2 regions of the Paramixta manurensis genome follow, and region 2 is predicted to be linked to the other one. Evidence: predicted binding sites of a transcription regulator. Region 2 holds the regulator's gene; the other holds the start of a gene.
What was found. The regulator ArgR, encoded in region 2, controls arginine synthesis, uptake and breakdown. The targets are predictions, from matches to a motif close to ANTGAATAAAAATACANT.
Positions count from the first base shown of each region.

Region 1: a site for ArgR is predicted at 1,641-1,658, ahead of argC (N-acetyl-gamma-glutamyl-phosphate reductase). Genes of this name have one in related genera too.

Region 1 is NZ_CP054212.1:4,323,525-4,326,951, forward strand. Features, by position in the region: gene argB (acetylglutamate kinase) at 1-505, opposite strand, end outside; gene argC (N-acetyl-gamma-glutamyl-phosphate reductase) at 521-1,525, opposite strand; gene argE (acetylornithine deacetylase) at 1,705-2,856, shown strand; gene ppc (phosphoenolpyruvate carboxylase) at 3,102-3,427, shown strand, end outside.
Region 2 is NZ_CP054212.1:476,996-480,422, reverse strand. Features, by position in the region: gene degS (outer membrane-stress sensor serine endopeptidase DegS) at 1-162, shown strand, start outside; gene mdh (malate dehydrogenase) at 231-1,166, opposite strand; gene argR (transcriptional regulator ArgR) at 1,615-2,085, shown strand; gene yhcN (peroxide/acid stress response protein YhcN) at 2,539-2,802, shown strand; gene yhcN (peroxide/acid stress response protein YhcN) at 2,903-3,172, shown strand; gene yhcN (peroxide/acid stress response protein YhcN) at 3,270-3,427, shown strand, end outside.

The DNA of each region.
Region 1 (3,427 bases), 770 kb from region 2:
CCAGCGCCGTCGCAGCCTGATCGGCATTCACATTCATTAACTCACCTTGCGCAGTAATCCCGATCGAACTGATAACCGGCAAAAAACCCGCGCTAAGCAAGGTATTCAGCAATACCGGCGACCCTGGAGTAGCGTTACCAACATGGCCGAGTTCCTCATCGAACTGTTCAACGTTAACGCTACCACCATCACCAAGGCAGAGCCCTACCGCTTCAATATGATGCTTCCTCGCCCATGCCAGCAGCGTTTTATTCGCGGTGCCAGCCAACGCACCGGTAATGATGTCAATCTGGTCGGCCGGCGTTACGCGCAAGCCGTTTTTCTTTTTCACTGGCAGCGCCAGCTTTTTCATCAGTTCATCCACCAGACAGCCACCGCCATGCACAATCAGCACAGGACGTTGATGCGATTCGCGCCAACTGACCAACGCGGTGAACAGGCGCTCTAACGCTTCTTCGCTATCGAGTAACACGCCGCCCAGCTTGATAATAAGAGGATTCGTCATAGTCAATTTCGCCGGTTAAATAAGTGACTGCGTTTCAGGGAAACCGAAACGAATGTTTAAACACTGAACCGCCTGCGAAGCAGCGCCTTTCAGTAAATTATCCTCCGCCGCGACCACAATGAGATGCTCGCCTTGAACATCAAAACCGATATCGCAATACGGTAGGCCCACCACGGCTTTCAGCGCCGGTACGCCTGTTTCATAGAGGCGTACTAACGGCTTGTCGTGATAAGCGTTATGGAATGCTTCAGCCACATCCTCTCTGCTCACGTCATGATTTAAACGGCAGGTGATAGTGGCGAGGATCCCGCGGGCAAAGTTGCCAAGATGAGGCGTGAAAATTACTGGCACGCCAAGGTGGGCAACAATCTCGGGATGATGACGATGATTAAAGATGCCGTAAGGTTGCAGGCTAACTTCACAAAAGCTGTTATTTAACGCCGCCTTGCGCCCGGCGCCGCTGACGCCGCTGGTAGCGTTAATCACCGGCCACTGAGCGGGATTTAATAAATTCGCCTCAATAAGCGGTTTCAATGCTAACTGTGAAGCGGTGGGATAACAGCCTGGCACCGCGATCAGTTGCGCTTCTTTAATCGCACCGTGTTGCCATTCCGCCAACCCGTACACGGCTTTATCCAGCCACGCCGCGTGCTGATGCGAAAAGCCATAGTATTGTTGGTAGAAATCAGCGTCGTTGACCCGAAATGCGCCAGAGAGATCAAACACCACGCAGCCCGCGTCAAGAAACGCTGGTGCTAATGCGTGACTGACTTCATGCGCGGTCGCGAGAAATACTACATCAACCTTACCGGCATACTCTTGCGCAGCGCGCAGCGGCTGCAACGGTAAGTCGAGCACGCCTTTAAGCTGTGGGTGCAGGTCGGAAAGTAATTTTCCCGCATCCGGGCTTTGCGCTGAAACCGCTAAAGCGGTTATGTTCATATGTGGGTGGCGATTCAGATAGGTCGCAAGCTCTACGCCAGCATAACCACTGGCGCCAACAATCAGCGTATTCAACATCAGGCTGTATACCTTCTTACAGTCACAAAATTCCGGGATGGCGCCGCTGCGGCGGCATACCCATGAAGTCAGGCGATGGGAGAGGTCATTTTGCGTTTCCCAGTCGCACCGTGTTAATGTATTTTTATTCACTATTAATGCATGAATATTGATACATCCTAACTCAAGGACCGTCAACAGTGAAGACAAAATTACCGCCTTTTATTGAACTCTACCGCCAGTTAATCGCTACACCATCCATCAGCGCAACCGACAGCGCGTTGGATCAAAGTAATGAAACTTTAATCAATTTACTCGCTGGCTGGTTTCGCGAGCTTGGCTTCAGCGTTGAAGTGCAACCGGTACCCGGCACGCGCCATAAATTCAATCTGCTGGCAAAGAGCGGCAATGGCGCTGGCGGCTTGTTATTAGCAGGACATACCGACACTGTTCCGTTTGATGATGGCCGCTGGACGCGCGATCCATTTACCCTCACCGAACATGATAATAAGCTCTACGGTCTGGGCACCGCCGACATGAAAGGGTTTTTCGCGTTTATCCTTGATACGCTACGCGATGTCGACCTTAGCACCCTGAAAAAGCCGCTGTATATTCTGGCGACCGCCGACGAAGAAACCACCATGGCTGGCGCGAAGTACTTCTCTGAATCCGCTACTGTACGTCCGGATTGCGCCATCATCGGCGAACCGACCTCGCTCAAACCGGTGCGGGCTCATAAAGGCCACCTCTCAAATGCGATTCGTATTCAGGGGCAATCTGGTCACTCTAGCGATCCGGCACGGGGCGTTAACGCGATCGAATTAATGCATGACGCCATCGGTCATCTGATGCAATTACGCAATACGTTGAAAGAACGTTATCACCACGATGGCTTCGCGATCCCTTACCCCACAATGAATTTTGGTCATATCCACGGCGGCGATGCGGCTAACCGTATTTGCGCCTGCTGCGAGTTGCATATGGATATTCGTCCACTGCCGGGTTTAACCCTCAGCGATCTGGATGGCTTGCTAAATGAAGCATTAGCGCCAGTCAGTGAGCGCTGGCCGGGACGTGTCACCATTAGCGAACTTCATCCGCCGATTCCAGGCTACGAATGTCCGCCGGACCATAACCTGGTGCAGGTGGTAGAAAAATTGTTGGGGACGTCAACTGAAGTGGTCAACTACTGCACTGAAGCGCCGTTTATCCAAACGCTATGCCCAACCTTAGTATTGGGGCCAGGCTCGATTAATCAGGCGCACCAGCCGGATGAATTCATTGATACCGCGTTTATCAAACCAACGCGTGAACTCATTGCTCAGGTTGTGCATCATTTTTGTCATCACTAAGTTACAGTTGGGGCATTTAGCTATGAAAATAGCAAGTTGCCTCAACATTGTTCCGTCTTTCGTGATAAGAATAACTTATCCCTCTTCGATGTAATTAAATTTCATAAATTCCGGTTATTTAGCCGCACGATGCGGCCAGATGAAGGCAATTGACGAATGGAAAGTTACATGGCTAGATAAAAGGCGATGTTATGCCCATAAGGGTGAAATAAAGTTACAAAAACAAGAAGGGTGTCAGGGGTCATATGAACGAACAATATTCCGCAATGCGAAGTAACGTCAGTATGCTCGGCAAATTGCTCGGGGATACCATTAAGGATGCGCTGGGAGAAAACATCCTTGATCGGGTGGAAACCATCCGTAAGCTCTCCAAGTCATCCCGTGCGGGAAATGACGCTCATCGCCAGGAATTACTGTCTACGCTGCAAAACCTGTCTAATGATGAATTATTACCGGTGGCGCGCGCGTTTAGCCAGTTCCTGAACCTGACCAATGTCGCCGAACAGTATCAAACCATTTCGCACAATAGTGAAGGCGCAAACCACCCTGAGCTGTTGAAAAAAGCGTTTGA
Region 2 (3,427 bases):
GTCATTATTAGCGTTAACGGTAAACCGGCGATATCCGCCCAGGAAACGATGGATCAGGTGGCTGAAATCCGTCCGGGCTCGGTGATTAATGTTCAGGTTATCCGCAACGGACAAAAACTCACCTTGCCGGTGACGATAATGGAATATCCGATCCAGAATTAATCAGGCGATTAATAACAAAGAAGGGAGCCATAAGGCTCCCTTGATATTGTTCAACAGTAGTGACGGGCTTATTTAACGAAATCTTCACCCAGCTGAATATCTTTTTTCAGCGTGTCCAGCATTCCTTCCAGCGATTTCTGCTCAAATGCGCTCAAAGTACCGATAGGTTTACGCTCAACAATGCCATTTTTGCCCAGCAGCAATGGCTGCGAGAAGAAACGCGCATATTCGCCATCGCCTTCAACGTAGGCACACTCCACGACATTGCTTTCGCCCTGTAATGCACGTACCAGCGATAAACCAAAGCGTGCCGCCGCCTGGCCCATAGAGAGCGTAGCTGAACCGCCACCGGCTTTTGCTTCAACCACTTCAGTACCCGCGTTCTGAATACGTTTAGTCAGATCTGCCGCTTCTTGTTCGCTGAAGCTCACGCCTGGAATCTGCGACAGCAACGGCAGAATCGTCACGCCTGAGTGACCGCCAACCACTGGCACATTCAGCTCAGTCGGCTGTTTACCTTTCAACTCAGCAACAAACGTATTGGATCGAATAATATCCAACGTGGTTACGCCAAACAGTTTGTTTTTGTCGTAAACACCGGCTTTTTTCAGCACATCGGCCGCAATCGCTACCGTGGTGTTAACCGGGTTGGTGATGATACCAATCAGCGCTTTCGGCGCGGTTTTCGCCACTTGCTCAATCAGGTTACGCACAATGCCGGCGTTAACATTGAATAAATCAGAACGGTCCATGCCTGGTTTGCGCGCCACGCCGGCGGAAATCAGAACCACATCCGCGCCTTGCAATGCAGGTGTGGCATCTTCGCCACTGAATCCCTCAATTTTAACGGATGTTGGGATGTGGCTTAAATCTACCGCAACGCCTGGCGTAACCGGGGCAATATCATACAGAGAGAGTTCTGAACCCGCGGGCAACTGGGTTTTCAGCAGAAGTGCAAGCGCCTGACCAATACCACCGGCTGCACCGAGAACTGCAACTTTCATCCTAAACTCCTTATTATTGTGAGCAGAAAAGTGCCGGGAACCCATCTGGTTACGACCATAATCGACCTGGAAGGCAATAGCGAGGACGGTATCATCGTTTTGCGGGCGTATTATCTATGACGCTCCGTAAACGGGTGAGATTGACCGCATTACGTACAGGTTTGGAGCCGATCGTAGCAGCATGCAGGCACATTATTCGGCGGTTACATTACACCCTACACATGCACCAGAACAACATCAATTTTATAACAATTTCTTCACTTCCCCGCCCATCATTATGCGCGGTGGAGAAATTCTCAACGCGAAGAAAGTCTGTTAGAATGCGCCTCCCGCAGCAGTGCTAAATGGAATTACTGCCTGCAAAGTTGCATAATCATTCACTTAAATGCATAATAATCTATAACCCGCCGGGCGGGGCCTCCTTATTTTACTTTGATATCGGTAGACTATGCGTAACCCATCGAAACAAGAAAACCTGGTTAAGGCTTTCAAAGCGTTGCTTAAAGAAGAGAAATTCAGCTCTCAGGGCGAGATTGTTGCCGCACTGCAAGATGAAGGGTTCGACAATATTAACCAGTCTAAAGTCTCGCGTATGCTGACCAAGTTTGGCGCGGTGCGTACCCGGAACGCCAAAATGGAAATGGTGTATTGTTTGCCGGCCGAATTAGGGGTGCCCACCACCACCAGCCCACTGAAAAACCTGGTATTGGATATTGACTACAATGATGCGTTGGTCGTGATCCACACCAGCCCTGGCGCGGCGCAGTTAATCGCTCGTCTGCTTGACTCACTCGGTAAAGCGGAAGGTATTCTCGGCACCATCGCCGGGGATGACACCATTTTTATGACGCCCGCGCGTGAATTTACCGTCCGCCAGCTCTACGACGCCATTCTGGTGTTATTCGAACAAGAGCTATAAGACACCGCAATGAAACCGGCAGTTAACCTGTCGGTTACTTTTTCACCCTTTTTACGCTGGCAAGTGGCCTCTCTAAAATGCGGCCGCTCTCAGGTAATATCCGAGCCGCTAATCCGTAAACTACGTTGCATTTAGCAGTTAATGCTCCCTTTTCGTTAAAAACCCACCGTTCTTCCCAGCGAGTTTTTTTCTCATAGCGTGATCAACCACAAAATTGAGCACGAATAGCTCAAGTGCGACATGTTGCTGTTTTTACATGGAATTAACATAAAGTGGGCAAAATATACGCTTTTTTTATAACGATAGGTTATTAAAAAGTGGTTCCCTACCAAAGTATCCCCTCAAAAAATTATTAGCAGAGTATTAATTTCTCACGTTATTAGATCTATACTTATTTTCGTGATGCAAATCACACTAAACAAAAAGATAAAAACAGAAGACGAGGAAATAAACATGAACGTTAAAACTACTATTGCCACCCTGAGCATTCTTTCCGTCCTGTCATTTGGCGCATTTGCAGCAGAATCGATTAATGCGGAACAAGCTCAAGATATGCAGTCAGTCGGGACCGTTAGCATAAGCGGCATTGATGGCGCGCCGATGGATATCCACCAAGCGCTGGGCGAAAAAGCCGATCAGCAAGGTGCGAAGGCATACCGCATTATCGAAGCACGCAACAATGGTAACTACCACGTTACGGCTGAACTGTACAAATAAGCGAATTATTACCACGGCATAGATGAAAACCGGCAACCCCAAGTATAAAAAACGCGATTAAGCCCTTTCGGTTGCCTCACATTATTTAGGAGATATCACCATGAAAATGACATTTGCAATTGCTGCTTTAGGCCTGGCTTCCGTACTTTCTTTTGGCGCGAACGCCGCCAATCTGGTTACCGAACAACAGGTCTCCAACGATAACCTGCAATCTGTCGGTACCATTTCCGTTAGCGGTATTGATGGCTCACCGATGAGCATTCGTCAGAGCCTGTCACAGAAAGCGGATGAACAAGGCGCCAGCGCTTACCGCGTAATTGAAGCGCGTAACAATGGCAATTATCACGCGACCGCTGAAATTTACAAATAATATCCACGGCGCGGGTTATGCGCCCGCCCGTGCGACATCGACGACCCGGTCATTATGTTGTAGCCCGCAGGTTGTTGATTATAAGAGGAGATGAAAAATGAAAATCAAAACAACCCTTGCAACCTTAAGCCTGCTTTCCCTGGTAACATTCGGCGCTTCCGCTGCACAGTTACTCACTAACCAACAGGCCGAAAATCTGCAATCTGTGGGAACTATTACCGTAAGCGGCGTCGGTGGTTCACCGATGGATTATCG